Regions from separate parts of the Nocardioides daedukensis genome, predicted to be linked through region 1. Evidence: predicted binding sites of a transcription regulator. Region 1 holds the regulator's gene; the other holds the start of a gene.
What was found. The regulator LexA, encoded in region 1, represses DNA repair genes until DNA is damaged. The targets are predictions, from matches to a motif close to TCGAACANNTGTTCGA.
Positions count from the first base shown of each region.

Region 1 (15,906 bases):
GGTAGACGCTGGCGAAGCGGAGATAGGCAACTTCATCGAGCTCGCGCAGCGGTCCGAGGATGGCCAGGCCGACCTCGTTGGCGGGGGCCTCGGCCCATCCGTCGCTGCGGAGCGTGTCCTCGACCGTCTGGCCCAAGCAGGCCAGCTGGTCCTCGGTCACGGGACGACCCTTGCACGCCTTGCGGGCGCCGTTGATCGCCTTGTCACGGTTGAACGGCTCGGTCGCGCCGGAGCGCTTGAGCACCATCAACTGCATCTGCTCCACGGTCGAGAAACGCTTGCCACACTGCGGGCACGAGCGCCGGCGACGGATCGAGCCGCCGTCGTCGCCGACCCGCGAGTCGAGGACCTTGGTGTCGGTGCTGCGGCAGAACGGACAGTGCATGTCTGGGCAACTCCCTTCCCTTGGTCAACGTCTGCGGATCAGGCGCCATTCCTCACTCGGGCACACCGAACAGAGCCCCTGTGCGGGGCCCGCTGGAGTGTCACCGATCTGTGGAGAACTACGCCTTGTTTGTGGACAAGTAGTGGCCAACCTGTGCGTTCAGCAGCCAATCCTGTGGACCGAATGACCCGGTTCTGTGGACTAGATGTGGAAAACCACAACGGTGTAACTACTAGATGTAGTGGTAACCGTACGTCGGAACCACGAGCGGATGCAAGCGGGTCCCAGGAGATTTTCGAGCTTGGTCCCCACCCGTTCCAAAACCGCAGGTCAGGGACGTGCGGCTGCCGAAATTGGTCTGCGGCATGCGTGTCGGCGACCGGTCACGAGTTCACTCGATCGGTTAGTGCGCCAACCGATTGCCTGACACAATGGGGGTGTGGCAGGGCAAGGGGCAGGGAAACGTGCGGGATCGCGTCGAGCGACGGCGAAGAAGTCCCGGATCGACCCTGTTTTCCTGCTGCTCTCCTTTGCCGTCACCGTCCTGGTGGTGGCGTGGGGCTATCTGGTGAAGGCCGCGATCGACTTCGGTTCAGAGGGCCGCGGTGGCGAGTCCTCGGCCTGGCTCTTCCTCGCCTTGGCCTGCGTAGGCGCGGCCGGGTGCTTGTTCATCGGCCTGATCCTGGTCGCCAAGCTGCTCGCCCTGGTCGGGGTCCTCCCCGAGACCGCAACCGGTCCCGCCGGCGTCGAGCTCGGCCAGCAGAGCGCCCGCTCCACTCCCTCGACCTACGTCCCGAACACGGGCACGTATGGCGACCGGATCGGCGACATCAGCTCCGAGCGTTCCCGGCGGCTCTTCCCTCTCCCGCCCGAGGACGCCGGGGAGACCCGGGAGACCGAGGCAGTGACTGACTCAGCCAAGGGGGCCAGCCAGAGCTTCGCACCCCCGACCCAGCGTCAGCCCGGAGCCACCCAGAACACCGACACCAACGAGACCACCGGCTCCCACGCCGCGATCGGCACCGACGAGAACGACACGAAGCGGGTGCCGAACCCGCGTTATCCCGGCGGCAAGCGCGCGGCTCGCTGAGCCCGGCCACAGGACGGGCCAGCGAGACAAGTTAGGCGACACTAACCAGCACGTGATAGCCATTGCCCGTGAGTGATTCGGCAGCCGCGCCTGCTTCTGCGTGGGCCCTGCTGCTGCGGGGACTGCGACGCAACAAGGCAAAACTCCTCGGCTCCTATGCCCTGCTCAGCCTGTGGCAGGCCTGCGAGACCCTCGTCCCGGTCTTCATCGGCCTGACCATCGACCGTGCCGTGTCCACCGGCGAGGTCGACCAGATGGTGATCTGGGGCCTCGCGCTGTGCGTGCTGTTCGGCTTCTTGTCCTACGGCTACCGGTACGGCGCCTGGATCGGCTTCCACGTCGTGTCGATGGAGATGCACCGGATCCGGGTCGAGATCGCCGCCCACTCACTGCACCCACGGGGTGCCAAGACAGCACTCCGTCCGGGCGAGACACTCTCGCTGGCCACGGCCGACGCCGAGCTGGTGGGGCAGTTCATCCGCTCCACCGGCTTCACCATCGCCGCGGTCATCTCGATCGTCGGGGCCTCCTGGTTCCTCCTCGCGATGGACCTCGTCCTCGGCCTCGTCGTGGTGATCGGCGTACCGACCGTGCTGCTGCTGACCCAGGTCATCACCCCGCGCATCTCGCGCCACACCGAGCACCAACAGGCCACCGTCGCCGAGGCGACCGGCGTGGCCACCGACCTGGTCCGCGGCCTGCGCGTGCTCAAGGGCATCGGCGCGGAACCGGTCGCAGGCGCCCGCTATCGGGTGCTCAGCGGACGGGCGCGTGACGCGTCGGTGCGGAGTACGTCGACCTATGGCGCAATGGCCGGCCTCACCGAGGGCCTGGCCGGACTGTTCCTCGCAGCCGTCGCGCTCGTCGCCGGGCACCGAGCCCTCTCCGGCGACATCACCATCGGCGAGCTGGTCGCGGTCGTCGGCCTGACCCAGTTCCTCGCCGAACCGCTCGGGATGCTGGGCGACATCTCCGCGCACACGGCGCGCGCCCACGCCTCCGCGCGACGCATCGTCGACTTCCTCGCCTCACCGCGACTGGTCGAGGAGGGCGAGTCCAGCCCGGTCTTCACCCCCGCAGAGCTGCGCCTGAGCGGTGTCAGCGCGCCCGGGCTCGACGCGGTCGACCTGGCGTCTCGGCCCGGGGAGATCCTCGGCATCGCCGTCACCGACCCGACCGCGGCCGCCACCCTGATGGGCCTGGTCAACGGGTCGATCACACCGACCTCGGGCACGATCTCGCTCGGCGGGCTCCCCCTGCGCGACCTGAGCAGCTCCGCACGCGAGGCGCACCTGCTGGTCAACCCGCACCACGTCGACCTCTTCGAGGGCACCCTGCGAAGCAACGTCGACCCGACCGGGCGCCTCAACGAGCGGGCCCTGGGCCTGCTGCTCGATGCGTCGGCCTGCGCCGACGTGGTGTCCCTGGTCCCCGAAGGACTCGACCAGCCGGTCACCCCGGACGGTGCCACCTTCTCCGGCGGCCAGCGCCAGCGGATCGCGCTTGCCCGGGCCCTGGCGATGGATGCCCCCATCTTGGTGCTCCACGACCCGACCACCGCGGTCGACGCAGTCACCGAGCACCGCATCGCGCAGGGCATCCGCAGGCTGCGCACGGCCGGCGCGTCACGACGTACGACCTGGTTGATCACCTCCTCCCCCGCCCTGCTGGCCCAGTGCCACCGCGTGGTGCTGGTGGCCGAGGGCCGTGTGCAGTCCGAGGGCACCCACCACGACCTTGCGTCGGAGTCGACCTATGCGGAGGTGGTGCTGCGATGAGCCGCAACATCCTCCCGATCGCCTCGCGCCAGGAGACCGCCCGGCTGGCGTGGCGACTGGTGGCCAGCCGTCGTCTCCCGCTGCTGCTGACCATCGCCTCGTTCATCCTGGCCGGGCTGTGCGCCCTGGTCGCACCGTGGATGCTCGGCACGATCGTCGACCTGGTCATCGACGGCGCACCCGAACGCGAGATCACCCGGGCCGCACTCGTGATCGCGGCGGCAGCCGTCGCCGGCGGGCTCTTCACCTGGGCCTCGGTCGCCTTCCTCGCCCGCGCCGGTGAGCCTGCTCTTGCCACGTTGCGCGAGGACGTGCTCGACAAGGCACTGGCCCTCGACTCGGCGCGCGTGGAGGAGGCCGGCACCGGTGACCTGCTCTCCCGGGTGGGTGACGACGCCCGGACGGTGGCCAACTCGCTGACCGAGATCGTGCCGACCCTGGTGAACTCGCTGGTCCTGGTCACGTTCACGGCTGTCGGCCTCTTCGCCCTCGACTGGCGACTCGGACTGGCCGGTCTGGGTGCGGCGCCGTTCTATGCGATGGCGCTGCGGTGGTACCTGCCGAAGTCCGGACCGTTCTATGCCCGCGAGCGAGTCGCCCAGGGCGAGCGGGCGCAGGTGATGGTCAGCGGGCTCCAGGGCGCCGCGACCGTGCGCGCGTTCGGGATGTCCTCGGGCCAGGTCGCCACGATCGAGAACCGATCCGCCCAGGCGCGTGACATCTCGATGACGGTGTTCCGGCTGCTCACCCGCTTCGGCGCCCGGTCCAACCGGGCCGAGCTGATCGGTCTGCTGCTGGTGCTGACCACCGGCTTCTGGCTGGTCCGCGCCGACTCGACCTCGGTCGGCGCGGTCACCGCGGCGGCGCTCTACTTCCACCGGTTGTTCAACCCGATCAACGCGCTGCTCTACATCTTCGACGCGGTGCAGTCGACGGGCGCCTCGCTCTCCCGACTGGCCGGCGTCTCCCTGCTGCCGGATGCTCCCGAGCGCCCGGGGTCACTGCCCGAAGCGCCCGGACCACTGGTGCTTACCGGCATCGACCACTCCTATGTGCCAGGACGTCCGGTGCTGTCGGGTGTCTCTCTCAGCATCGCTCCCGGCGAGCGGGTCGCACTGGTCGGCGCGACCGGTGCTGGCAAGACCACGCTGGGTGCCATCGCCGCCGGCGTACTGCCTCCCTCGTCGGGCTCGGTCACCCTGGCCGGCACCGCCATCGGCGACCTGTCCACGTCCCTGCTCCGCTCGCGGGTGGCGTTGATCAGCCAGGACTTCCACGTCTTCGCCGGCACCGTGCGCGAGGCGGTGACCCTGGTCGACGCCTCGGCCACGGACGCCCAGGTCCTCGCCGCCCTCGACCTGGTCCACGCGTCCCGCTGGGTCTCGTTGCTGCCCGAGGGCCTGGACACCGTGATCGGCACCGGTTCGCACCCGGTGACACCTGCCCAGGCGCAGCAGCTGGCGCTGGCACGGATCGCACTGGCCGATCCCTGGTACGTCGTCCTGGACGAGGCCACTGCCGAGGCAGGCTCGGCCGGCGCGCGCGAGCTCGAGGAGGCCGCACTCGCGGTCACCTCGGGACGTGGCGCCCTGGTCGTCGCCCACCGCCTGACCCAGTCGGCAACCGCGGACCGGGTGCTGGTGTTGCACGAGGGCGTGGTCGTCGAGGAGGGCTCGCACGACGAGCTGCTCGCGGCCGACGGTCGTTATGCCGAGCTCTGGGCCGCCTGGTCCAGCTGAGGCTCCGCCGTCCCCGCTTCGCCGCTCCCTGCCCTTTGTCGCCGACCCGTCGTGAATTCGCATTCTGTCCGCGACACGCATCGAACATTTGTTCGCCCGGGGCTTGATTTGTTCGAACAGGTGCTCTAACTTCGTACATGTGTTCGATCGAACGTCTGATCGAGCGGCACCCGTTGTCGGTGGTCGCCATTAGACATAGCTCGACACCGACCAACCCCCTTCCCCGGAGGTCTTCTGATGAGCACCATGACCCTCACCCCCAGCATTCCGAGCTTCCGCACGTCGCAGGTTCGCCTGACCCGTCGCGGCCGCCTCGTGGTCTTCGTCGCCGCACTGCTCTTCGTGCTGGCCGGCGCGGTGTTCCTCGGAACCTCCTCGGTGGCAAGCAACAACGAGTCGGGCTCCGAGCAGCAGACCGAGGTGATCATGGTCGGCTATGGCGAGACCCTCTGGGGCATCTCGTCCGACCTCGCCGAGGACGGCAGCGTGCGCGACATGATGGCCACGATCAAGGACCTCAACGCCCTGGACTCGTCGATGCTCGTCGCCGGCCAGGAGATCCACGTCCCGGTCACCGACTGACCGGACACCACAGTTTTCTGCAGGTCGCCTCGACCCCGGCCTGCAGATGGGGAAGACAAGGGGCGGGATCCGGGCGATCCCGCCCCTTGGCGCATTTCACGACGGCGCATTTCACCGCCCAGAACACCGCGACATGACGCCGCGACACGTTCGAACAGGTGTTTGAACATGCCGCCTCCGACGGCTAGCGTGAGACCCAACACGGCGCAGCACCCCTCTTGCAGGACGACCAGCACAGCGGAAGGCAGATCCATGGCACCGAAGGACCCGAAGGCAAAGGTCACCTCCCTACCCGACGGGCCCCCGGACGCCACCGGCCTGACCCCGCGCCAACAGCGGATCCTGACCACGCTGCGCGAGTCGATCGAGACCCGCGGCTATCCCCCGAGCATGCGCGAGATCGGCGAGACGGTGGGACTGACCAGCTCCTCCTCGGTCTCCCACCAGCTCAAGGTGCTCGAGGCCAAGGGCTTCATCAAGCGCGACCCCAACCGCCCCCGCGCCATCCAGGTCTTCATGCCCGAGACCGCTGCCGCATCCCGCGCCGTGGGCAGCGCCGACGAGGTCGACTACGACGAGACCGGCATCGGCGACGCCATGCCGGCTGCGACCTACGTCCCGATCGTCGGCCGGATCGCTGCCGGTGGCCCGATCCTCGCCGAGGAGCGCGTCGAGGAGATCTTCCCGCTGCCCAAGTCCCTGGTCGGCGACGGCACCCTGTTCCTGCTCGAGGTCTCCGGTGACTCGATGATCGACGCGGCCATCTGCAACGGCGACTACGTCGTCATCCGCCAGGAGCAGACCGCCCGCAACGGCGAGATCGTCGCCGCCCTGATCGATGGCGAAGCCACCGTCAAGACGTTGCAGCGCAAGGACGGCCAGGTCTGGTTGATGCCGCACAACGACGCCTACGACCCGATCGACGGCAACAACGCCTCCATTCTCGGTGTCGTCACCGCGGTGCTGCGCAAGGTGTGAACCAAAGGTGTGAACCAATCGGCGACGTCCTGGTGAACGATTGGTTCTCACATCCGTCGGGCGTCACCTTGAGGCCTTGGCCGTCGTTCAATGAGGCGTGACCACCGCATCCGTTGATCGTCGTACCGTCATCAAGGGCTCCGCAGCCGCCGCCGGCACCGCCACCATCGTGGCCGCAAGCGGGTCCACCGCCTCGGGCGCTTCTGCCTACTTCGCCCACGGCGTGGCCTCGGGCGACCCGATGCCGGACCGGGTGGTGATCTGGACCCGCGTCACGCCGACGTCGACCTCCACGCCCGGCTCGGGCAAGGGCCCGCGGGTCTGGGTCGACTACGAGGTCGCCACCGACCAGGCCTTCCGGCGGATCGTGAAGAAGGGCCGGATCGCCACCGGTGCGAGCGACGACCACACCGTCAAGCTCGACGTCACCGGGCTCCAGCCGGCCCGGTGGTACTTCTACCGGTTCTCCTACAAGGGCCGCTTCAGCCGCGTCGGCCGCACCCGCACCGCCCCCGCGCACTCCTCCACCCCGAGCCGCGTGCGCCTGGGCATGGTCTCGTGCTCGAACCTGCAGGCCGGTTGGTTCAGCGCCTACCGCCACCTGGCCAAGCGCAACGACCTGCACGCGATCGTCCACCTCGGCGACTACATCTACGAATACGGCCCCGGCCAGTACGGCTACGGCAACGACAACGTCGACATCCGCAAGCACGCGCCGGCGCGCGAGATGGTCAGCCTGGCCGACTACCGCCAGCGCCACGCGCAGTACAAGCGCGACGCCGACCTGCAGGAGCTGCACGCCCGCTATCCGTTCATCGTCACCTGGGACGACCACGAGGTGACCAACGACGCCAACAAGGAGGGTGCCGAGAACCACGACGCCAGCGAAGGCAGCTGGCTCACCCGTCGTGCACGCAGCCACCGGGCGTACGACGAGTGGATGCCGGTGCGGATGAGTGGCACTGCCGCACTCGGGGACGGCACCCGCCTGTTCCGCACCCTGCGCTTCGGCCAGCTGGCCGAGCTGAGCATGCTCGACCTGCGCACCTATCGCAGCACACCGGTGGAGTCACCTGCCTCCGGTGAGGCCAGCTCCTCGGAACGCAGCATCGCCGGCGCACAACAGCTCGCCTGGCTCAAGAAGAACCTCACCAGCGAGCGGGCCCAGTGGAAGCTGGTCGGCAACCCGGTGATGATCGCCCCGGTCACCTTCGGCACCGTCCCCGACGCGCTGATCGATCCGATCAACGACGTCACCAAGCTGTTGCCCGAGGACGGCGTGGCCTACAACATCGACCAGTGGGACGGCTACACCCACGATCGCCGCGTGCTCTTCGAGCACATCCGCGACCAGGGGATCACCGACACGGTCTTCCTCACCGGCGACATCCACTCCGCCTGGGCGTGCGAGCTCCCCTTCGACCCGGGCAGCTATCCCGTGGTCCGCGAGAATGCCGGCGTGGAGTTCGTCTGCACCTCGGTCACCAGCAACAACCTCAAGGACATCCTCGGCGTCCAGCGCCGGACCGCATCGGTCGCGGTCGAGACCATCCTGACCGCCGCCAACCCACACATCCGCCACCTCAACTTCGACGACCACGGCTACTCGGTCCTCGACGTCACCTCGGCCCGGGTGCAGTGCGACTACTACGCAATCGGAGACAGAGCAGTGAAGAGCACCGGACTCACCTGGCAGGCCTCGTGGCAGACGCTCGCGGGCACCCAGCAGCTGCGCCGCGTCCACACCCCGGTGGGTGGTGCGTGATGTGTGAGGACAACGGCTCCGGGTTCGCCGCGATCCCCGACCTCGCCACCGGCGAGGAAGCGGTGACCGCGGATCGTCGTACCCTGCTCAAGGTCGCCGGTGCCGGGGGTGCCGGACTCGTCTTCTCCAGCGCCCTGGGTGCGGCGCCTGCCACGGCCGCGCCGTTCAACCGCAAGCGCTGCTACGTGCTGGTGATCGACGGTTGCCGTCCCGACGAGATCGGCGGTGGCCTGATGCCCAACACCAAGCGGCTGCGCGACTCGGGGATGAACTTCCCCCGGGCCCGGTCCCTGCCGATCATGGAGACCATCCCCAACCACGTGATGATGATGACCGGGATGCGGCCGGACAAGACCGGAGTGCCGGCCAACTCGATCTATGACCGCAACGCCAAGGTCGTGCGCGACATGGACCGGCCCAGCGACCTGCGTGCCGACACGATCATCTCCCAGATCAACCGCAGCGGCCGAACCACCGCGACGGTGCTCAGCAAGGACTACCTCTATGGCATCTTCGGCACCCGGGCCACCCGCCGCTGGGAGCCCGCGCCGCTGATCCCGATCACCAACCACGCCCCCGACGTGTTCACCATCGAGGCCGCCAAGAAGATGGTGACCACCCACGACCCTGAGTTCATGTTCGTCAACCTCGGCGACGTGGACCGGGTGGGCCATGCCGACCTGACCGGTACGACGCTGCAGCTCGCGCGCCGCGCAGCCCTGGTCAACACAGACGTGCAGCTGAAGTCCTTCATCGACCTGCTCAAGCAGACTAGCCGCTGGCAGAACACGATGGTGATCGTGCTCGCCGACCACTCGATGGACTGGTCGTTGCCGCACAACGTGATCTCGCTGACCGACAAGCTCGAGGCCGACCCCGAGCTCAGCCAGAAGGTGCAGATCGCCCAGAACGGTGGCGCCGACCTGCTCTACTGGACCGGGCCCGCCGAACTGAGGCAGACCGCGGTGGACCGCATGATCCGCATCGCCCGCGCACAGCCCGGTGTCCTCTCCGCGCACGACCGGCTCAAGGAACGCCCCACCCTCCGCCTCGGGGGCCACGCCGGCGATGTCGTCGTCTACTGCAAGTCCGGTTGGCGGTTCAGCGACCCCTCGGTGGTCTCCAACCCGATCCCGGGCAATCACGGCCACCCGGCCACCGCGTCCATCCCGTTCTTCATCGCCGGAGGATGGCAGGGGCTGCCCCGGGGGAGCTCCAGCTCGATCGCGCACACCCAGGACGTCGCACCGACGGTGTCGAAGTTCTTCGGGCTGCAGGCGCCCACGGGGTCGAAGACGTGGGACGGCCGGCACCGCATCTGAGTCGGCACCGCTCGCCGTAAGCCGTCACTGATTGCCGCGCGCGGCGTTGAGCAGGCAGGCAGCCAGCCCTTCGTTGACGTAGTCAGGATCGTGATCGCACCGTGAGGACCAACCGAGGAAGCGCGAGAACGCGCCTGCTGCTCGCCGCCACCCTGGTCGCGGCCACCCTGGCTGCGACGGGGAGCCCGTCGCAGGCCGACCAGGACATCCGCACCGCCGCCGGACAGAGCGTCACGGTGGACAAGGTCAAGGAGATTGCGGGCGAGACCGGCGAGAGCCTCGCCCAGGTCACGCAGCTGCTGCGCGAGGACGCCAGCATGCGACTGGACGCCAAGGGTCGGCTCTACCACGCCGACCGGGTGGCCAAGGCGTCCGCGACGAGCAGCGCCCCGGTGGTGGCCGCGAGTCCGGACCACCCGTTGGCGGACACGTTCAAGCTGCACAGCCGCAGGGGCAGCAAGAAGGTGATCTATCTCGACTTCACCGGTGAGCGGGTCTGTGACACCGAGTGGAACCGCGGCGGGCTGCTCGGCCTCGGGGCGCTGCCCTGCGGCACCTATGCGGGCTATGACGTCGACGGCCGGGCCGGGTTCAGCAACGCCGAGCGCGCACTGGTCCAGGAGGTCTGGGCCCGTGTCGCGGAGGACTACGCGCCCTTCGACGTCGACGTGACCACCGAGCGACCGGCCGCATGGCGGATCAACCGCAGCAGCGCGAGCGACACCTACTTCGGCGTGCACGGTGTCGTCAGCAGCAGTACGACGGCGCGCGATCGCACCTGCGGCGGTCCCGGGTGTGCGGGAGTCGCCTATGTCGGCATCTTCGACGAGCCGAGAACGGACGGGCAGCGGATCTTCTGGGCCTTCCCCGAGGAGCTCGGCAACCAGCCCCGACGCCTGGCAGACGTGCTCTCGCACGAGGCGGGCCACACCTTGAACCTGCTCCACGACGGGAACACGACGGCCGAATATGACCAGGGCCATGGCATCTGGGCACCGCTGATGGGCGCCTCGGATCGGGCGCTGACCCAGTGGAGCCGGGGTGAGTACCAGGGTGCGAACAACCGGCAGGACGACCTGAGCGTGATCGCGACCAACGGTGCCCGCTACAAGGCGGACGACCACTCGAGCCGGCTCTCCTCGGGCACCAGGCTGAACCCGTCGTCGACCCGATCGGGTGTCATCGGACGGAGCGCCGACGTGGACGTCTTCCGGCTGCGCACCCGTTGTCGAGGCACGGTGAACGTCGCTGTCCGCAACGTCCGCTTCGGACCCAACCTCGACATCCGACTGCGGATCTACAACAGCCGCGGCCGGTTGGTCACCACCCGCAACCCCACCTCGTCCTCGTCCGGGATGGCAGGTGGACTGGATGCCAGCTTCCGCGGGATCCGCCCGGTCGGCACGACGTACCTGGTGATCGACGGCGTCGGGGCGCGGGATCCGCGCACTACCGGCTACAGCGGCTATGGCAGCCTCGGCCGCTATGGGGTGCGCTACACGTCGTCGTGTGGCCGGCGCTGGTGAGCCTCAGCCCGACGCAAGCCGCTTGAGAGCACTGCGGGCGACGTTGGGATCGGTGGTGGTCCACATCGGCGGCAGGCTCGCCTTGAGGAACGACCCGTAGCGCGCCGTGGCCAGTCGCGCGTCGAGAACGGCCACCACGCCGCGGTCCGAATGGGTGCGGATCAACCGGCCTGCGCCCTGGGCCAGCAACAGCGCAGCGTGGGTGGCCGCGACCTGCATGAACCCGTTGCCGCCCGCCTGGTCGGCGGCCTTCTGGCGCGCGGACATCAACGGGTCGTCGGGCCGCGGGAACGGGATCCGGTCGATCAGCACCAGCTGGCAGGTGTCGCCCGGCACGTCGAGGCCCTGCCAGAGGCTGAGCGTGCCGAACAGGATCGTGTGCGGGTCCTCGACGAACTGCTTCTGCAGCTCGGCCAGCTGTGCCTCGCCCTGGACCAGGGTGGTCAGGTGAGGCAGACGACGACGGGTCTCCTCGGCAGCGGCCTCCGCGGCGCGCTTGCTCGAGAACAGGCCCAGGGTGCGGCCCTCGGCCGCGTCGACGAGCTCGACGATCTCGTCCAGGTGCTTGGTGCCCAGCCCCTCGCGTCCGGGCGGGGGCAGGTGCTTGGCGACGTAGAGGATCGCCTGCTGCGGATAGTTGAAGGGTGACCCCACATCGATGCCCCGCCAGGGCTGTACGCCGTCCCCGGGGCGTTCCTCTCCCCCGGCCAGCACCCGCTCGGTGGGCTTGAGGCCCACGGAGGTGGCGATGTTGTTGAAGTCGCCGCCCAGCATCAGCGTCGCGGACGTGAAGACCACGGTCTTGTCGGCGAGCAGCTTGTCGCGCATCTGGCCCCAGACCTGGAGGGGCGCCACGCAGAGCTGGGGTCCTCCGTGGCGGGGGTCGCGGTCGTTGAGCCACAGCACGTCGCTGTTCAGGTCGGCGGCCATCCGATCGGCGGTGGCGAACACCTCCTGCACCCCGGCCTTGGCCTGGTTGCGACCCGGATCGGCCTCGCCGTCCTTCTCCTTGGGGATCGCGCCGAGCGCGGCGCGGGCGCCGTCGCGGACCAGGATCAGGGCATCGGCGAGCTGCGGATCCATCTTGTCGATCCGCCCGGCCTCGGTGCGCTCGATGGCGTCCTTGAGCGCACCGGCGGCGTCGTCGAGGTCGTCGGCCTCGCTCTCCTCGACATAGCGGGCAGCGCGGCGGGCGGCGCGCTCGACGTCGCTGACCGCGAGCTCGTCGGTGGCGGCCTGGGTGACCCGGGCGACGACCTCGTGGGCCTCGTCGATCACGACGGTGTCGTAGTCCGGGATCATCGGGACGCCCTCGATGGCGTCGATGGCGAGCAGGCTGTGGTTGGTGATGATCAGGCTGCTGGCGGCGGCCTTCTCCTTGGCCCGCTCAGCGAAGCACTCCTCACCGAACTGGCACCGCGCCTTGCCCAGGCACTCGCGGGCGCTGACCGAGACCTGACGCCAGACCCGATCGGTGTGCCGGGGTGCGTTGTCGCGCTCACCGGTGCCGTTCTTCTCCGCCTCCTGCTCGGCCCACTCGCGGAGTTTGACGACCTCGGCACCCATCGAGCCGGTGGGCAGCTCGACCAGCGCACCCTGGTCGTCGGGCGCGCCCTCGCGGACCCGGTGCAGGCAGGCGTAGTTGGACCGGCCCTTGAGGACGGCGTAGGACGTGTCGACGCCGGGCTTGGCCTTCAGCGCGTCGACCAGGCGCGGGATGTCACGCTCCACCAGCTGGTGCTGCAGGGCCAGGGTCGCGGTGGCGACCACGACCCGCTCGTCGTGGAGCAGGCTCGGGATCAGGTAGGCCAGCGACTTCCCGGTGCCGGTCCCGGCCTGGACGAGCAGGTGCTGGCCGGACTCCATCGACTCGGCGACCGCCTGCGCCATCTGCACCTGGCCGGCCCGCTCCTGGCCACCGAGGGCCTGGACCGCCTCCGCCAGCAGGCTGGTCACGGGCGCCTGGGCCGGGTCGGTCGCGGTCTCGGGAGTGGTGGTCAGGTCGTCGGGCACCCGGAAACCCTAACCTTGCCCACCGACGCCGCGGACCGTCGTACACACCCGCACGCCGACCCGTCGTGAATTCACCTTCCAGCCCACCGCGAAATGCGAACGACCCGCCACCAGCAAGAGGCTGGACGACGGGTCGCCGCACGGAACGGGCGTGGCTCAGACCACGGCACCCGAGTCGCTGGGATCGCGTTCCTTGCGTTCCTTCTTCTCCCGCGAGAACGGCTGGACCTGCTGCAGATAGCTCGCCAACGGGGTGGCGACGAAGACCGTCGAATAGGTGCCGATGATCAACCCGAGCAGCAGCGCGAGCGCGAAGTCCTCCAGCGAGTCACCGCTCATGAACGTCAGCGCCCCGAGGATGAACATGGCGCCGAGACCGGTGTTCACCGTGCGCGGCATCGTCTCGATCATCGCCTTGTTGGCCACCTCGTCGAAGGTGCCGGTCTTGGTTCCCTGCCAACGTTCTCGGATGCGGTCGAAGACGACCACGGTGTCGTTGACGGACAGGCCCACGATGGTCAGCGCCGCGGCCAGGAAGATGCCGTCGATCGGCTTGCCGAACCAGGCGAAGATGCCGGTCACCAGCAGTACGTCGTGTGCCATCGACGCCACGGCCGAGAGCGCGAAGGTCCAGTGGAACCGGATCGCCAGATAGAGCATCTGGGCCGCAAGGGCGATCAGGAAGGCGATCAGCGCCTTCTCCTTCAGCTCCTGACCGAGACTGGCCGCGACGGTGTCGTCGGTGACCTGCTCGACCTTGCCGGCCTGCTTCTCGAGCCCTTCGGCGATCTGGTCGCGCTGCTCGTTGGTGATCTCCCCGGCGCGGATCGAGACCCGCTCGGTGCCGTCGCTGGCCTTGACCTTCTGCACCACGGCCTCGGGAAGACCGGCGTCGACGACGGACTCGCGTGCTTCGTCGGCGGAGATGTCCTTGGCGGTGGAGTATTCGATCGTGCGTCCACCGGTGAACTCGAGCCCGAGGTTGAGGCCCTGACTGGCGATGCCGCCGATCGCGAACAGGGTGGCCAGGACCGAGACGACCATCCACGTCTTGCGACGCTTCATGATCTGCGGGTCCTTCTTGGTCAACCAGGTGCGGACCCGCCCGACGTTGCTGAGACCCGTGATGTGCGGACGGCGAGCGACCGGACGGCTGGAGACTGCGATCTCGGTGAGCACCCGGGCGATGACGAGCGCCGAGATCATCGAGGCGATGACACCGATGGAGAGGGTGACACCGAAGCCCTTGACCGAGCCGGACGCGAAGATGAAGAGCAGCAACGCGGCCAGCAGGGTCGTCACGTTGGAGTCGATGATGGCGGTCCAGGCCTTGTTGAAGCCGACCTGGAGCGCACGTCTCATCCCGGCCTTGGGATTCTCTGCATATTCCTCCCGTGCTCGCTCGAAGACCAGCACGTTCGCGTCGATCGCCAATCCGATGGCGAGCACGAATCCGGCAAGACCGGGCAGGGTCAGGGTCGCGCCGACGGCGAGCGTCATCGCATAGGCCAGCAGGGCGTAGGACGCGAGCGCCATCGTGGCCAGGAACCCGACCAGGCGATAGACGATGATGATGAAGAGGCCGGTCAGGATCAGGCCGATGATGCCGGCCTCGATCGAGGCCTTGATCGCGGCGTCACCGAGCGTGGGGCCGACGACCGAGTCCTGCATCGGGACGCCGGTGAGGAACTTGCCGTTCTCGTCGACCGAGCCCAGGGCCAGCGGGAGGGCACCGCCCTCGATCAGGACGGAGAGGTCGCGGGCGTCCTTCTCGGTGAAGTTTCCGTTGATCTCGGTCTTGCCGCCGCTGATGCCGTTGTTGCAGGAGAGGGACTCGTCGACCTGCGGCGAGGAGATGACCTTGTTGTCCAGGACGATGGCGATACGGCGGGCGGGGTCGTTGACCGGCGCGCACGCCTGCTCGCCGGTGAGCTTCTTGTATGCCTTGCCGCCGTCACCATCGAAGTCGATGTTGACGACCCACTTCACCTGGTTCTGCGGCACGCCCGCTTCGGCACTCTTGATCTGGTCACCGGTGATCCGGGTCTTCCCGATCTCGATCGGCTGGCCGTCCTCGTCCGCGATGACCCTGTTGCCCGCCTTGGAGGGCTTCGCCTGCGTGCTCTGCGCAGCACTGACGACCGGGTGCATGGTCAGTCGGGCCGTCTTGCCGATGACCTCCTTGGCCGCCTCCGGGTCCTGCACGTCGGGCAGCTCGACCAGGATCCGGTCGTCGCCGACACGGACCAGGGTGGGCTCGGAGACACCGAGGGAGTCGACGCGACCACGGAGCACCTCGAGGGTGCGGTCGACCTCACTGGCGGTGACCTCGTCGTCCGGATTCTCCGGGTCCTGCGCCTGATACATGAGTTGGGACCCACCGCGAAGGTCGATCCCGAGGCGGGGCTCCTTCTCTACGGAGAGCCAGAAGCATCCACCCAGCAGTCCGATGACCAGCAGAAGGCGTAGGAAAGCACCACGTGACATGAGCGCAATCTTCCACCACGACGCCAACTCGACGTGAATCGGGCCACAGATGGCCGCTCAGCCCACGCCCAACCGTTCCTGCACCACGCTGCCGAACATCGCATGCCCCGCGTCAGTGAGGTGCAGCTGGTCGTCGAGATAGTCGAGCTCGAGGTCGATGACCGACACATAGGCGATGTCGCGGCGCTCGGCGAGATCGGACAGCAGCCGGTCCACCCGGATCGCTCCCCCTGCACGCGAC
Region 1 covers NZ_JACCAA010000001.1:1,556,276-1,572,181, forward strand. Annotated here, with positions in the region: gene nrdR (transcriptional regulator NrdR) at 1-385, opposite strand, end outside; gene BJ980_RS07710 (hypothetical protein) at 825-1,475, shown strand; gene BJ980_RS07715 (ABC transporter transmembrane domain-containing protein) at 1,544-3,253, shown strand; gene BJ980_RS07720 (ABC transporter ATP-binding protein) at 3,250-4,992, shown strand; gene BJ980_RS07725 (LysM peptidoglycan-binding domain-containing protein) at 5,230-5,574, shown strand; gene lexA (transcriptional repressor LexA) at 5,827-6,552, shown strand; gene BJ980_RS07735 (alkaline phosphatase D family protein) at 6,650-8,317, shown strand; gene BJ980_RS07740 (alkaline phosphatase family protein) at 8,317-9,639, shown strand; gene BJ980_RS07745 (zinc metalloprotease) at 9,741-11,165, shown strand; gene BJ980_RS07750 (ATP-dependent DNA helicase) at 11,169-13,055, opposite strand; gene secD (protein translocase subunit SecD) at 13,335-15,665, opposite strand; gene BJ980_RS07760 (GDSL-type esterase/lipase family protein) at 15,723-15,906, opposite strand, start outside.

Region 2 (15,906 bases), 620 kb from region 1:
CAGACCCTGGAAGGCATAGGGGGACGTGCGCGGCTTGAACGCACCGCCGCGCAGGATCGTGGCACCGGCGGACTGCGCCATCCGCGCTGCCTCGACGGTCTGCTCAGGGGACTCGACTGCGCAGGGACCCGCGATCAGGGTGAACGAGTCGGGGCCGACGGGAACCTGGCGACCGGGCTGCCCGACCCACACGGTCGAGCGTTGGGCATGGTGCTGTCGGCTGACCAGCTTGAACGGGTCCGAGATGCGGTGCACGTCGGCGACCCCGCCCAGGGTGCGCAGGTTGAGGTGGTGGAAGGACTCGATGTCCCCGACCAGGCCGATGATCGTGCGGCTCATCCCACGCGAGACGAAGGCCTCCCCGCCGACGCCCTCGACCCGGGAGACGACGCGCGCGATGTCCTCCTCGGTGGCTTCGGGGGACATGACGACGACCATGGATCGAGACTAGTGGCGAGGGCCCGTGGTCCGAGAGGTTATTCAGGATGCGAACACCCGCCTCAGTGGTGCAACTGGCGGCTCAGACGGCGATGTGGGTGACCTCGGCCTCGATCCGCCGGCGGGGAACCAGCTCGGCCACGACCATCGCGGTGAAGACCATCAGACCACCACAGGCAAGCCGGACGGTGAGGTCCTCCCCGCCGGCAAGGACTGCGAAGAAGGCAGCGAAGACCGGCTCCATACTCATGATGATCGCGCTCCGCGTCGGCGGCAGGTGCGCCTGCGCCCAGGTCTGTCCGGCCATGGCCAGGGCCCCGGCGACGATCGCCATGTAGAGGATGCTGAGCCAGTCCGCGCCGTTGTCGGGCACCTCGATCCCGTTGGGGACCGCGCCGACGAAGCAGACCACCGAGATCACCGCGAGCTGCAGGATCGCCATCCCCATCGCCTGGTCCGGGTCGGACCAGGCGCCGAGACCGACGATGTGCAGGGCATAGACCACCGCGCTGAGCAGGGTCAGGCTCTCGCCATAGCCGAAGGCCAGCCCACCCGGGTGCAGCGTCAGCACCGTGATGCCCGCCATCGCCAACCCCACCGCACCCCAGGTGACGGCCGTGATCCGGGTGCGCAGCAGGAGCGCGGCCAACAGCGGCGTGAAGATCACATACAGGCCGGTGACGAAGCCGGAGACCGAGGCTGCGGTGTGCGCCAGCCCGACGGTCTGCAACACCTGGGCTCCTGCATAGAGACAACCCAGGACCACGGCCTGTCGCCGTGAGGCAGCCGAGAGCCGGGCGAGTGCGCGCGGGAAGAGGAGCAGCAGGGCAACCGTCGCGATCGGGAACCTGATCGCCAGGAAGTCCAGGGCGCTGATCCGGTCCGAGAGGTCCTTGATCAGGAAGAAGGTCGATCCCCAGGCTGCGGCCATGGCCAGGAGTGCCAGCGAGGCCAGCAGCTGGGTGGTCCGGCCGTCATCGGCTGCCCGATCAGCCGAGGCCGGGCTGGTGGCGCTGGGGTCAGTCCCCACGAGCCTGCTCGCGCAACTTCTTCAGCAGGTCCACGTCGGGGTTGCCGGCCTCGCGTGACCCGGGTGTCTCGAGGATGAACGGCACCCCGTCGGTGGCCGGGTGGGCGAACAGGTCGCGGAACGACGCCTCGCCGATGTGCCCGGCCCCGATGTTCTGGTGACGGTCCTTGAACGCGCCGCGCACGTCCATCGAGTCGTTGGCATGGATCAGGCGCAACCGGCCCTCACCGCCGATCTCGACGATCTGGTCGACGGTGGCGGCGGTGCCGCCCTCCTCGTCCAGGGGCGCTCCGGCCGCGAAGACGTGGCAGGTGTCCAGGCAGATGCCCGCCTTGGGGTGCATGTCGAGGGCCTCGAGGTAGGGCGCGAGGTCCTCCACCCCTGCGCACAGCGAGCGTCCCTGACCGGCAGTGGGCTCGAGCAGCAGCCACGGTGCGGCCTCGTCCTCGATCGCGTCGAGGAGCGGCAACAGGCCCTCGCGCACCTGGCGCATGGCGGCGGCGTACTTCTCCTTCGAGCCACTGGGGTCGACGAACGAACCGGTGTGCACGACCACGCCCTCCGCACCGATCTCCGCGGCCCGCTTGAGGTTGTGCGCCACCGTGGCAACCGACTTCTCATAGGTCGCCGGGGTGGGGGAGCCCAGGTTCACCAGGTAAGGCGCGTGGATGAAGGAGCGGATGCCGCCGGCCTCGCACTCCTCGCGGAACCTGCGGTCCTGGACCGGGTTGCCGGCCGAGGCCGCCCAACCGCGAGGGTTGCCGACGAAGACCTGCAGCGTCTCGCAGCCCAGCTCGTGCATGTCGACCAGCGCGCCCGCGGCCAGACCCTTGCCGACGGTGACGTGGGTGCCGATGGGATTGCGGAGCGAGGCTGCAGACATGTGCCGCAGCGTAGTCGTCAGACGATGGTGATCGTGACGGTGCTGCCCTTGGCGGCCTTGCCGCTGCCCGGTGACTGGGTCAGCACGAAGTGCAGTCCGACGTAGTTCTGGTGCTGCTTGACCTCGACCTCGAAGCCGGCCGCCTTGAGCCGCTTGATCGCCGCCTTCTCGCCCATGCCCCGGACGCGGGGTACGTCGACCAGCTCGGGGCCCTTGGAGACCTCGAGGTTGACGGTGTCGCCCTTGAACAGCTCGCCGCTGGACGGGTCCTGGCTGATCACCTTGCCCTCGTCCACGGAGTCGCTGAACGACTCGGTGCGCTCGACCTTGAGGTCGAGGTCCGACAAGGCCTTCTCGGCGTCGTCGGCGGACTTGCCGGTCCAGTCGACGACCTTGATCGGCTTGGGTCCCTTGCTCAGCTCGATGTCGACCGTGGTGCCGGGCTTGAGGCTGGTGCCGGCCTTGGGGTCGCTGCGGATGACCTCACCGGCGGGGACCTTCTCGGAGAACTTCTCGATCGACCTGCCGAAGTCGAGGTTGGCGTCCTGGATCGCCTTCTGGGCCTCGTCCTCGGTGCTGCCTGCGACCTTGGGTACGGCGTACCGTTCCGGCCCCAGTGAGAGGGTGACGGTGACCGTCCCGCCGTCGAGCACGCGATCGCCCGCGGCCGGGTCGGAGGAGAGGACCATGCCCTTCTCGACCGTCTCCGAATAGGCGGGATCGCCCTCGGCATAGTCGAGGCCCGCGCCCTCGATCTTCTTCTCGGCCTGGGCCGCCGTCAGCGAGAGCACCCCCGGTGCGGAGGTGTAGCGGGCGAACCCGAACCACCAGGCGCCCAGGCCGAGTGCCAGGGCGAGGAGCGCGGCGATGACGAGATAGAGCGCGCCACGTCGGCGTCGTTGCGGTGACTTCTCCGGGGCCGGCTGGTGGCCCGACTGGCGTGGGCCGGCGTTGTCACCGGGCGGGCGCAACGCGCCGGCCTCGATCATGCTGGTGTGCTCGGAGGCTCCGGTGCCCGCCTGCTCGAGTGGGTCCTTGGCGGTGTTCTCTCGCGGACCCGCCCCGGCCACTGCCGCGGCTGCGACCTGCCCGGAGCCGTCGGCGTGCTCGTGGGTGGGTGCGTCCTCGATCTCCCGTACGACGCCTGAGGTGGGGGAGAGGTCGGCCACCAGGTCGGGATCGTCGAGGATGCCCTCGTCGAGTGCCTGGCGGACCCGGTGGGCCTGGTGCAGCAGGACGCCCGCGTCGGCCGGTCGCAGGCCGCGATCGCGCGCGGTCGCGCGGGCGACGAGCGCGTCGACATAGGCGGGGATGCCGGGGACGGTGAGCGAGGGAGCCGGGATGTCCTCGTGCACGTGCTTGTAGGCGACCTGGATGGGGGACTCGCCCTCGTGGGGCTTGCGGCCGGTGAGGAGCTCGTAGAGCACGACCCCGGCGGCGTACACGTCGGCGCGAGCATCTGCGCGACCGTCGATGACCAGCTCGGGCGCCAGGTAGGAGACCGTGCCGATCAGTACACCACCGGTGGCGGTGTGCTGGGTGTCGGCGCTGATCGCCTTGGCCAGCCCGAAGTCGGCGACCTTGACGCGTCCGTCGGGGGCGATCAGGACGTTCTCGGGCTTGATGTCGCGGTGGATCAGGTGTGCCTGGTGGGCCGCACGCAGGGCGGCCAGGACCGGTTCGAGCAGCGCGAGGGCCTTGCGGGGGTCCATCGGCGCTTCCTTGCGGATCACGTCGCGCAGGGTGTGCCCGGGGACGTACTCCATCGCGAGGTAGACGGTGCCGTGCTCCTCGCCCTGGTCGAAGACGCCGACCACGTTGGGGTGGGACAGCCGTGCCGCGTGGCGGGCCTCGCGCACGAACCGCGCCGCGAAGTCGCCGTCGTCGCCCATCCCCGGGTGCATGATCTTGAGCGCGATGACGCGGTCGAGACGCTCGTCGTGGGCCTCGTAGACCGAGGCCATTCCGCCGCTGGCGATGCGCGACTCGATGCGATAGCGCCGATCCAGCAGTCGCCCGATCAACGGGTCGCTGGGATCCCGTTGTGTGCGTGGCTCCACTGTTCGACCTCCGTGCGCGCGGCTGGATGGGGAAGGATCCGCCGTGGGCAATCCTACGGACTACCCACGAGCGGACCCGTCCTGCGCGCCTGTCGGCGTGGCGTGGTGGCGCTGCCGGTGCCCAACAGGGGGCCGAGCAGAGGACTCAGGCAGGACTCAGGAGGGATCCCAGCCGGATTCCAAGCGGTCCTGGAGGGCCTTCACGTTGCGCACGTAGCGCACCGAATCGCGGTAGATCCCGTGGCGGCGGACCGCACCGAGGCCCTGGTAGTAGGCCGCGACCTGGTGGGTCGTGCTCGATGTCTGCTGGCCGAGCACCTTGAGCAGGAGAACCCCGGCGGCGACGTTGTCATAGACGTTGCGCAGGTCCAGCGTGCGGCCCGCGTAACCCTCCATCCAGTCTCCGGTCCCGGGAAGGACCTGCATCGCCCCGATCGCATTGGCCGAGGAGACGTGATGCATCTGCCAGCCTGCTTCCTGCCAGGAGACGGCGAGGGCCAGCTGCGGGTCGACCCCGTGTCCGCGGGCGGTGCGGATGATGACGTTGCGCACCGCTGCCTTGCTGGGTCGGGTCTGCCACGCGGTCGACGTCGAGCGGGTGCGCGGTGCGGCCGGCTTCGCCTGTCGCGTGTTGCTCGTGGCGGAGGATCCGGAGGTCCGCGACTTGCGCGCAGCTGCGGTGACCACGGGGATCTGGATCCTCTGGCCCACCCGCAGGCGGCCGTTGCCGTCGAGGTCGTTGTAGGAGATCAGCTCCCGGGTCCAGGCGTGATACCTCACCGCGAGCCCGGTGGCGGTGTCGCCGGCCTTGACCGTGTAGGGAACGAGGTCGCGACCCGGAGGCAGCTTCTCCTCAGCCGATGCCTGGCTGGTCAGGGTGGGCGACAGGGTGAACATCAGCGCACCGGCCGAGGTGGCGGCGACCAGTCGCGCCAGGCGACCGAGGAGGGGTGGTCGAGCGTGTCGTGCGGGACGGTGAATGGGGGAAGACATTGCGGGTTCCCTTCATCTCTCACCCGGTGCCCGGGGTTCCGAGGACCCCGATGGCGCAGACGGGCAACCCGTCGACGGTAACCGCAGTGACCGGTGATGCTCAAGGGGCGGGTGTGGCAGGAGGTGCGACGGGCCGGTTCAGCGCCAAGATGTGGAAGAGTTGGCGCCATGAACGATGTTGCTTCCTCCAGTGCCCCCACGCCCGAGTCCGACCTGGGTGCCCTGGTGGGCGAATGGCTGGACTGGTCCGAGACGGCGTCAGCTCTGGGCGTGAGCGTGAACAAGGTCCGGACGATGATCCGCGAGCACGAGCTCGCCGCGGCCGTGCCCTCACCCGGTGCCGGTCAGAAGGTGCCGGCCCTCTTCGTCCACGACGGCCTGATCGCCAAGGGTCTCCCCGGGCTGCTCACGATGTTCCACGACGGTGGCTGGAGTGACCGCGAGTGCATCGAATGGATCTACACCGACATGGGCCTGCCCGGTCGCCCGATCGACGCGCTGCGTGAGAACCGTGGCTCCGAGGTGAAGCGACGGGCCCAGGCCGAAGCGCTGTGAGGCGCTCCGCGACCGGTCCACGCGCGGCTGCGGCCCTGGTCGTCGCCCTCCTCCTGGCTGGGCTCTGGTTCCTGTCCGGCCAGGGCTCCGACTGGTTCGCCGAGGGACAGGACGCGGGTGCATCGAGCAGCGCCTCCACCGACCCCGACTCCGGACTTCCTCAGATCGACGAGGACGACCTGCCGGAGGAGGCCCGCGAGACCTTGGAGCTGATCGATGACGGAGGCCCTTACCCCTATGAGCGCGACGGCATCGTCTTCGGCAATCGCGAGGGGATCCTCCCGGACCGACCCCGCGGCACCTATCACGAGTACACCGTCGAGACGCCCGGCGTCGAGCACCGTGGCGCGCGACGGATCGTGACCGGCCGGGCCGGCGAGTTCTTCTGGACCGAGAACCACTACGAGTCGTTCGAGAGCATCCAACGATGAGCAGCCTCACTGCAGTCCTGGCCGGCGATGTCGCTCCGGGCGTGCACCGGTGGCGTTCGGGGCTCGAGGCCGAGGACGTCGCCGAGACCGTACGTCGTACCGGCCGAGCGTTCGGGCACGTCGACGGCTGGCTCGCCACGACCAAGGCCGAGGTGCTGGACGCGATCGGGGCCGCGCTCGGCTTCCCGGACCACTTCGGGCGCAACTTCGACGCCCTGGCCGACTGCCTGCGCGACCTGGCTGAGGACACCGTGCTGCTGTGGGACGGGTGGGGCACCTTGGCAGCCGACGACGAGCGGAGCTTCGCCATCCTCCTCGACGTGCTCCAGGAGCGCACCCAGGACCGAGTGGGGCCGCGCTTCGACGTAGTCTTGCGTGGCGCGGGGCCCGAACTGGCGCAGCTGCCCACGCTCGAGTGACCCGGCCAGGCAGGGAAGGACCCCAGTGAGCTATTTCGAACGCCTCGACGGCGCCCGCTTCCTGGCCACCCGCCACACGAGCGGTGCCTGGAACGAGGCCGAGCAGCACATCGCTCCGGCCCTGGGTCTCCTCGTGCACGCGGTCGAGCTGGATCGTGACCAGCGCCGTGACGATGCCCTGCCGCTCGCCCGGCTCTCCTACGACATCCTCGGCACGATCGCGGTCGGGGAGTTCGAGGTGTCGGTGAGCGTGCTGCGTCCCGGGCGCACGATCGAGCTCGTCGAGGCCGTCCTCAGCGCCGGCGGCCGGGCCGTCGTGACGCTGCGGGCCTGGCTGGTGCAGTCGCTCGACACCGGCACCCTGGCCGGCAGCGATCTGCCGCGGCTCCCGCCACCGGACACGATGGAGTCGTGGGACCCGACCACCGTCTGGCCGGGTGGCTTCATCGAGTCGGCACAGGTACGTCGCGCCCACACGGCCCCGGGTCGTGCCCAGTTCTGGGTGCGCACCGACATGCCCCTGCTGGACGAGGCGGGGGACGAGACGGTCAGCGACCTGGCCCGGTTCGTCGGGTTGCTCGACATCTCCAACGGGATGACGGTGCGGGTCCCACCCCGCGAGGTCGCCTTCCCCAACGTCGACCTGACCGCTCACCTGTTCCGGCAGCCACGCGGCGACTGGGTCGGGTTCGACACCACGGTGTCATTCGGGCCGGCCGGCCACGGCCTGACCAGCAGCGTGATTCACGATCTCGACGGTCCGGTGGGCACCTCGGCCCAGGCGCTCACGATCCGGCCCTGACGATCCCGCCCTGACGAGGGGATCAGTGCGCGCGCTGGGTGACGGCCGCGGAGAGCTCGCGCAGGGCGCGGACGGCCTCGTCCCGGAACGATGCCTCCTCGAGTGCGGCTCGTGAGCGGTCCGCGAGCTGGTCGATGAGACTCTCGACCTGCTGCTCGGCGCCACTGCCACGGATCAGGGCACGGAGCTCGGCGACCTCGTCCTGGGGGAGGTCCGAGCCCAGGGAGCGGTCCAGGACGGCGCCTTCGTGCGGCGCGAGTGCCTCCAGGGCGTGGGCGACCAGGACGGTCCGCTTGCCCTCGACCAGGTCGTCGCCCGCAGGCTTGCCGGTCACAGCCGGGTCGCCGAAGACGCCCAGCTGGTCGTCGCGCAGCTGGAATGCCTCGCCGAGCGGCAGGCCGAAGGCGGTCAGGGCCTCGATCTCGGCAGGGGACGCGCCGCCGAGCGCCGCGCCGATGTGCAGCGGGCGCTCGATCGAATACTTGGCCGACTTGTAGCGCAGCACCGTCATCGCGGTGTCGACGTCGGCCTTGCCTCGGGCCTGGACCGAGACGTCCAGGAACTGCCCGGCCACGACCTCCGAGCGGCAGATGTCGAACATGGCGAGCGCTGCCTCGACCCGCTCGAGGGGGAACCCGCAACGACGCAGCAGCTCGTCCGCCCAGGTGAGCAGCAGGTCGCCGAGCAGGATCGCCGCGGCGGCGCCGTACTGCTCCGGATCACCGGACCAACCGGCGTCGCGGTGCTCGCCCTCGAAGGCGCGGTGGGTCGCCGGCCGGCCTCGACGGGTGTCGGAGGCATCCATGAAGTCGTCGTGGACCAGGGCGCTGGCGTGCAGGAACTCCAGGCTCGCGCATGCCCTCAGCAAGGCCTTCTCCTGGTCAGCCGGGAGATCCGAGACGGCCTTGAAGCCCCAGTGGCAGAAGGCGGCGCGGAACCGCTTGCCGCCGGTGACCGCCTCGCGTGCGGCAGTCAACAGTCGCGCTGCGTCGGGACCGAGCGGGGCGAGCCTTGTGGCCTGCTCGTCGAGGAACTCGTCGATCGCAACCTGGAGCCCGGCCCGGAACGCGTCTGCATCAGTCACGGGCCCGACCATAGCCACAGTGGTCTGTTGGATGGACAGCGGTGGGCCGGTCGGTGGCTGCTCCCTATGCTTCCGGCATGAACATCGAATCGCGGCGCAGCATCGGAGCGTTGATCCGGGAGGGGAAGCGCTCCTTCTCCTTCGAGTTCTTCCCGCCCAAGGACGAGGCCGGCGAGGAGCAGCTGTGGCAGGCGATTCGTGACCTGGAGCCCTACCGGCCGACGTTCGTGTCGGTGACCTACGGCGCCGGCGGGACCACGCGCGACACGACGGTGTCGATCACCGGTCGCATCGCCCGCGAGACCTCGATGGTCCCGATGGCACACCTGACCTGCGTGGGGCACACGGTCGAGGAGATCCAGCAGGTGCTCACCTCGCTGGCGGACAGTGGAGTGCACAACGTCCTCGCCCTCCGGGGTGACCCGCCCGGTGGCCCCGGGACGGAGTGGGTCAGCACCCACGGCGGGGTGGACTACGCCTCCGACCTGGTCAGGGTGATCAAGGAGGTTGCGGACGTCTCCGTCGGCGTGGCCGCCTTCCCCGAGGGACACGTGGACGCAGCGACCCTCGACGACGACGTCGCGGTGCTGAAGGCCAAGCAGGACGCCGGTGCCGAGTTCGCGGTGACCGAGATGGTGCTGCGGTCCTCGGACTACTTCGCCCTCGTGGAGCGTGCGAAGGCTGCCGGTGTGGACTTCCCGATCATCCCCGGCGTGATGCCGATCCTGAACATCAACTCGATGCGCCGGATGGTCGAGCTCTCCCGCCGCGAGATGCCTGCCGAGGTCGTCGACCGGCTCCGTCCGTTCGAGGAGGACCCGGCCGGCCTGCGCGCCGAGGGCATCCGGATCGCGACCCAGATGTGCGAGGAGATGCTTGCCGGCGGTGCGCCGGGCCTGCACTTCTACACGTTGAACCGGTCCAAGGCGACCCGGGAGATCTTCGAGGCCCTGAGCATCACGGCCTGAGTTTCCCTCAGACGGGGTGGTCGAGCGCGACCTGCTGCGCGACCAGGGCGGCGGACAGGCCCACGAACGGTATGCCGCCTCCCGGTGCGGCGTGGGCGCCTGCCGCATAGACCCCCGGGATCGGTGTCGTGGTGGAGATCCGGTGGTTCAACGTGGTCCGGCCCTGCCAGAGCACGCCCATCGGTGAGGCGCCGAACTCCTCGACCTGCGTCCGGGCGGAGCGGTCGACCCTGACCTCGACGTTCGGGCGGATGTTGGTGCCCTTGCGGGCCAGGGCCAGCACGATGTCCTCGGCCAGCAGCCCGCGACCGAAGATGGTCCAGGCCTGGCCGCCCTCGGGCGCGGTGCCGGAACGGCGTACGACCACGAGCGGGTCACCGTGGAAGACCGTCTCCTCGGGCATGTCAGGGATGTCGTCCCCGGTCAGCCCCACGTGGCACACGACCGGGGGGAGCGCCGGCATGGTGCGGCGCACGTGTTGTGCCAGGGCGGGGATCCGGCGGGGATCGATGGCACAGACCACGACGTCGGCGTCCAGCTCGCCGGTGCTGGTCGCGACGGCGACTGCCCTGCCGTCGCGGAGGACGATGTCGGTCACGTCGACGCCGGTCAGCACCGTCACGCCGCGGGTGGTGAGGCGCTGGGCGAGGACATCGGCGAGTTGGCCGAAGCCACCTTCGATCTTCCAGCCCCCGAAGCGTTGCTCGACATAGGCGCGCATGCCGAGCCAGGCCGGGACATCGCGGGTGTCGTGGCCGGCGAAGACGAACGGGTGCCCGGCAACCAGGCGCAGTCGCTCGTCCTTGAAGGCCTTCTTCAGTCGTTTGGCCAGGTGTTCACGGGTGAAGATCCGGGAGGTCACGTCCTTGCCGGCAAGATCCGGCAGCCAGGGACGCTCGAGATATTCGCGCCGGATCACCTCCCAGTCCTCGGTGAAGGAGTCGACGTGATCGATCCACTTCTGGCCGAGGCCGGCCCCGAGCCCGTCGAATGCATCGATCTGGGCGGCCCGTGAACCGCCGGGGAGCTTGAGCACCGAGCCGTCCTCGAAGTGGTGCTCGCGCAGGATCTCCTGCGGGATCAGGTCGATCTCGCGCTCGAGTGGCCGGCCGGACTTGCGGAACAGGTCGCGCACGACGCCGGGCAGCAGCGTCATCGACGGACCGGCGTCCCAGGTGAAGCCCTCTTCCTCGATGGTGCCCATCGCGCCACCGAGACGGTCGCGGTGCTCGACGAGGGTGACCTCTTGCCCGAGCTTTGCCAGGCGTGCCGCGGTGGCCATGCCCCCGAAGCCTCCGCCGATCACCACTGTGCGCGCCATGCGCTGAACCCTAGTGGCTGCCCGGCAGCGGTCCGTTCGGCAGAGGGTCAGGCGGGACGGACGGTGCCGGGGTCTCGTCCCTTCCAGCGTCGCCAGGACTTCCTGACCAGGCGGGCAACCGAGACGAGCACGATCACTCCCACGACCAGGAGGACTGCGGCGATGCCGGCAGCCGCGATCGGGTGCTCGATGGCGAACCAGACCACGCCCAGGACCGCGACGTCCTCGAGCACGCTGGCGGTGATGTTGGTGATCGGCTCGGGGGAGGAGTTGATCGCCAATCGTCCACCAGCCTTGACCGCGTGCGAGGTGAGGGCCGAGGTGCCGCCCACGACGCCACCGACGGCGGCGTTGAGGGAGTCGGCGTCCCCGGCCAGGAGCACGCCGATCACGGCGCCGGCGGTGGGTCGGATCGCGGTGGAGATCGCATCCCACGTCGAGTCGATGTAGGGGATCTTGTCGGCGACGAACTCCATGCAGTAGAGGAAGGCGGCGACGGCCAGGACGTCCCAGCGGGCCAGGACGTCAGGGATCTGCTCGAAGCCTCCGGCCTTGTCGGCCACGCCGAGGACCAGCACCACCAGGTAGGCGTTGATCCCGCTGGCCCAGCCGCTGGAGAAGACCAGCGCGAGGGACTCCATCAGCTCGCCCCGAGGACCCGGGCCAGGGTCTCGTCGTCGCGGGCGACCACCGCCGTGCCGTCGTCGAGGGTGATGATCGGTCGCTGGATCAGCTTGGGGTGCTCGGCCAGGGCCCGGACCCAGTCCGCGCGGTGCGCGGAGTCCTTGGGGACGGTCTTGAGCCCGATCTCCGCGGCGATCGGTTCGTTCATCCGCGCGATGTGCCACGGCTCGAGGTCGAGACGGCCCAGCACGTCCTCGATCTCGGCGACGGTCGGCGGGGTGTCGAGATAGCGCCGTTGCGTGTAGGACGCGCCGGCGTCGTCCAGTGCACCCACGGCGGTGCGACACTTCGAGCAGGCGGGGTTGATCCAGATCTCCATGGTTCTCACTCCACTTCGAGCTCGGTCGCACCGGTCATCGCGACCAGTTCGTCATAGGTCGTGCTGAACACTGCTGCGGGATGGCCGGCGGCCGCCCAGACGGTCTCGTGCCGCCGCAGCCACGGGTCGATGTAGGTGGGCAGCCGAGTGGGGTGCCCGAGGGGAGAGACCCCGCCGATCACCTGACCGGTTGCGGTCTTCACGAAGTCGGGCTTCGCGCGCTTCAGCGGACCGGTGACCGGTTCGATCTTCGCGGTGTCCACCCGGTGCGCGCCGCTGGTCAGGATCAGCACCGGGGAGCCGTCGGAATCGAAGAGCAGGCTGTTGGCGATCGCGCCCACCTCGCAGCCCAGCGCCTCTGCGGCGAGTGCCGCGGTGTGCACCGAATCGGGGAGTACGACGATCTCGCCCCGGCCGCCCTTCTCGGTCAGGGCTGCGGCGAACTTCTCGATGGAGGGGTGGTCGGCCATGTGCCCGACCCTATCCGTCATGGACAGGTGTTGACGCGATGTCGGGGGAGTGATGTACCTTGGAGTTGTTCGAACAGATGTTCGATCACCCGGTGGGGATGACCTCGACCCCCGTCCCCACCGGGGGCACATCACCTGCCTGGTCCGCAGGGGCAGCACCGGGGTCGAGGGGTCGAGTGACAGGGGGTCGAAAACCGTCACGAAGCTCTGGGGAAGGAGCATGACATGCGTCGCTATGACGATCCCGTAGAGGTGCGCAGGGGAATGGTGGGCCAGGGCGACCGGCAGGTCGAGGCTCCCGAGCAGTTCCTCTGGCGCGGCACGTTGTGGAAGGTGCGCGAGGTCGTCGCGCACTGGGTGGAGACCGGTCCCTGGTGGCAGTCAGCCGGTGCTCGCGCCGTCGTCGGAACAGACGTCGCGGTCGAGGATCGACAGCGACTGTCGGTGCTCAGTGGTGACCTTCTTGCAGAACGCGAGATGTGGCGGGTCGAAGCCGGCAATGGGATGACGGTCAACTGCAGCAGCGGGGTCTTCGACCTGGCCTTCTCGTGGGCAGACGGCAACTGGCAGCTCCTGGGCTGCACGGACTGAGACGGGACACGGACAATGACTGCGAAGAACCCCACCACCCCCAACCCCTACTGCCTCCCGGCAACCACCCACTCCTACCTCGAGCGGGCGGCCGAGTCACTGCGTGAGGCGATCACGACGACCGAGGTCCCGACCCGCTATGCGTGCGCACACGTCGCCGCACTGCGAGCAGCCGCGGCCCTGATCGCCGCCCGCTCCGTCCCGGTTCCCACGAGCAGCCGCCGTCGGGCCCAGAAGAACGCCTGGGTGCTGCTGGCGGAGATCGCTCCCGAGCTGTCCGAGTGGGCCGCCTTCTTCTCCGCCGGTGCCAGCAAGCGCGCCGCAGCAGAGGCAGGCTCCACCCGCGCGGTCAACGAGCGCGAGGCAGACGACCTGGTCCGTGAGTCGGACCGGTTCCTGGCCATCGTCGAGCAGGCCCTCGGACTGGCACCACACATGCCGTTCGAGGAACAACTGCCCTGGCGACCCGGGCTCAGTGCCTGACCCGTTCGTCCATCTCCATGTCGCCTCCGGCTACTCACTCCAGTACGGCGCAAGCCACCCGCACGTGCTGGTCGAGCGTGCCCTGGAACAGGAGATGGATGCCCTTGCCCTGACCGACCGCGACGGCACCTATGGCGCGGTCCGGTTCGTGAAGGAGTGCGCCCGGGCCGGGATCCGCCCGGTGCTCGGGGTGGATCTCGCCTACTCGGCTGCGGCCACCGACCAGGCGGCGCTGCTGCCCGGGCCCGAAGGGAACCACCGACCCGGCAGTCAACGACGCAGCCCGGTGCGTGGAGGCGCGTTCCGTGAGCAGAACCTGCCCCGGGCGCTGTTCCTGGCCAGCGGGAAGGCCGGCTGGGCATCGATCTGCCGGCTGGTCTCAGCCACCCACCTGACCGGGGAACGGGGACGACCGGTGGCCACTGCGGAGCTGATCGCGGAGCACTGCGGCGACGACGTCATCGTCCTGCTCGGACCGGGATCCACCCTCGGGGCCGCGGCGACAGCACGTCGTCCCGATCGTGCCCGCGAGGTCCTGGCCCGCTGGAAGGGCCTGGTCCCACGGGAGAACCTCGTCGTCGAGCTCGTCTCCCACCGCCTCCCCGGGAGCAACCAGGGCTGGGGCCCCGGTTCGTCGCAGCACGCCGCTCGGATGGCGGGGGCTGCCCGCGACGCCGGACTGACGATGGTGCTGACCAACGCGGTCCGCTATGCCGACCGGCTCGACGCGCCCACCATCGACGTGCTCGACGCCGCCCGCACCCTGGTGCCCCTCGGCTCGGCGGGGCTCTCCGGCGGCGGACCGGGCGGTTTCCGGCGCAACGCCGAGGGCTTCCTCAAGTCCGGCAAGCAGATGCACGAGATCGCCGAGGAGATCTGCCACCTGGCCGGCCTGTCCGGCGACCCCGCACGGGAGGCGCGCGAGCTGCTCGCCCGCACCCGCGCCACTGCTGAGAGATGTGCACTCGACCCGCGAGCAGACCTGGGCCTGGGGGAGACCCACTTCCCGGAGTTCGAGCTGACCAGCCGGCGCGGGTCCGGGGGTGGCCAGACCCTGGGCGGTGCCGACTCGACGCTGCGGGCGCGGTGCGAGGCAGCGATCGACTGGCGCTACGGAAACGTGGCGCGGCAACGGATCTGGAAGCGGCTCGACGACGAGCTCGAGATGATCCGAGACCTCGGCTATGCGCCGTACTTCCTCACCGTGGGCGACGTGGTGGCGATGATCCGGGAGATGGGCGTGCGCGCTGCGGCCCGTGGCTCCGGGGCGGGCAGCCTGGTCAACTATCTCCTCGGGATCTCCGGGGTGGACCCGATCCGGCACGGACTGCTGATGGAGCGGTTCCTCTCGCCGTTGCGCAAGGACCTGCCGGACATCGACATCGACGTGGAGTCGGCGCGCCGGTTGGAGGTCTATGACGCGATCCTCGACAGGTACGGCGCCGAGCGCTGTGTGGCGGTCTCGATGATGGAGACCTACCGAGTGCGCCATGCGGTGCGTGACGTGGGGGCGGCGCTCGGCATGCCACCGGGTGAGATCGACGCGATCGCCAAGGCGTTCCCGCACATCCGCGCCCGGGACGCCCGGATGGCCCTGCGCGAGCTGCCGGAGCTGCGTGCCTCCGGGTTCCTCCAGGCGCAGGGAGGGGCAGGCTCTGAGATGTTCTTCGGTCTGGTCGAGCGGCTCGACGGGCTGCCCAGGCACGTCGCCATGCACCCGTGCGGGGTGCTGCTCTCGGACGCCACCCTGCTCGACCGTACCCCGGTCGAGGCCAGCCATGCGGGTTATCCGATGAGCCAGTTCGACAAGGACGACGTCGAGGACCTCGGCCTGCTCAAGCTCGACGTGCTGGGCATCCGGATGCAGTCCGCGATGGCGCACGCCCTGGCCGAGATCAAGCGGGTCGATGACGTCGAGATCGATCTCGACAACGAGGCGGAGGTGCCCTTCGACGACGACACGACCTTCGAGATGATCAGCGCGGCGAAGACCCTCGGTGTGTTCCAGATCGAGTCGCCCGGCCAGCGCGAGCTGGTCGGCAAGTCCGGCATCGACAGCTTCGACGACATCATCACCGACATCTCGCTCTTCCGGCCGGGTCCGGTCAAGAGCGACATGATCACGCCCTACCTGGAGGCCAAGCAGGGCTGGAAGATGCCGTCCTACCTGCACGATGACCTGAAGCCGATCCTGTCCCAGACCCACGGTGTGGTGGTCTTCCACGAGCAGGTCATCGAGATCATCGGCCAGTTCGGCGGAGTCAGCTATGCCGAGGCCGACGAGAAGCGGCGAGCCCTGGGCAAGCCCGACGGCATGGCGCAGACGAAGCTCTGGTTCTTCCCGCGCTGCCTGGCCCGTGGCTATTCGACCCGGG
Region 2 covers NZ_JACCAA010000001.1:932,549-948,454, reverse strand. Annotated here, with positions in the region: gene aroF (3-deoxy-7-phosphoheptulonate synthase) at 1-438, opposite strand, end outside; gene BJ980_RS04630 (DMT family transporter) at 521-1,468, opposite strand; gene BJ980_RS04625 (deoxyribonuclease IV) at 1,458-2,351, opposite strand; gene pknB (Stk1 family PASTA domain-containing Ser/Thr kinase) at 2,369-4,411, opposite strand; gene BJ980_RS04615 (transglycosylase SLT domain-containing protein) at 4,568-5,404, opposite strand; gene BJ980_RS04610 (Rv2175c family DNA-binding protein) at 5,573-5,959, shown strand; gene BJ980_RS04605 (guanyl-specific ribonuclease) at 6,013-6,390, shown strand; gene BJ980_RS04600 (barstar family protein) at 6,387-6,809, shown strand; gene BJ980_RS04595 (acyl-CoA thioesterase domain-containing protein) at 6,835-7,611, shown strand; gene BJ980_RS04590 (polyprenyl synthetase family protein) at 7,634-8,695, opposite strand; gene metF (methylenetetrahydrofolate reductase [NAD(P)H]) at 8,773-9,663, shown strand; gene BJ980_RS04580 (phytoene desaturase family protein) at 9,671-10,984, opposite strand; gene BJ980_RS04575 (DUF4126 domain-containing protein) at 11,032-11,625, opposite strand; gene BJ980_RS04570 (ArsC/Spx/MgsR family protein) at 11,625-11,987, opposite strand; gene BJ980_RS04565 (YbaK/EbsC family protein) at 11,993-12,457, opposite strand; gene BJ980_RS04560 (DUF6504 family protein) at 12,683-13,048, shown strand; gene BJ980_RS04555 (SAV_6107 family HEPN domain-containing protein) at 13,064-13,531, shown strand; gene BJ980_RS04550 (DNA polymerase III subunit alpha) at 13,524-15,906, shown strand, end outside.
Region 2: BJ980_RS04560 (DUF6504 family protein) is a predicted target of LexA. The motif match lies at 12,527-12,542, and genes of this name have one in related genera.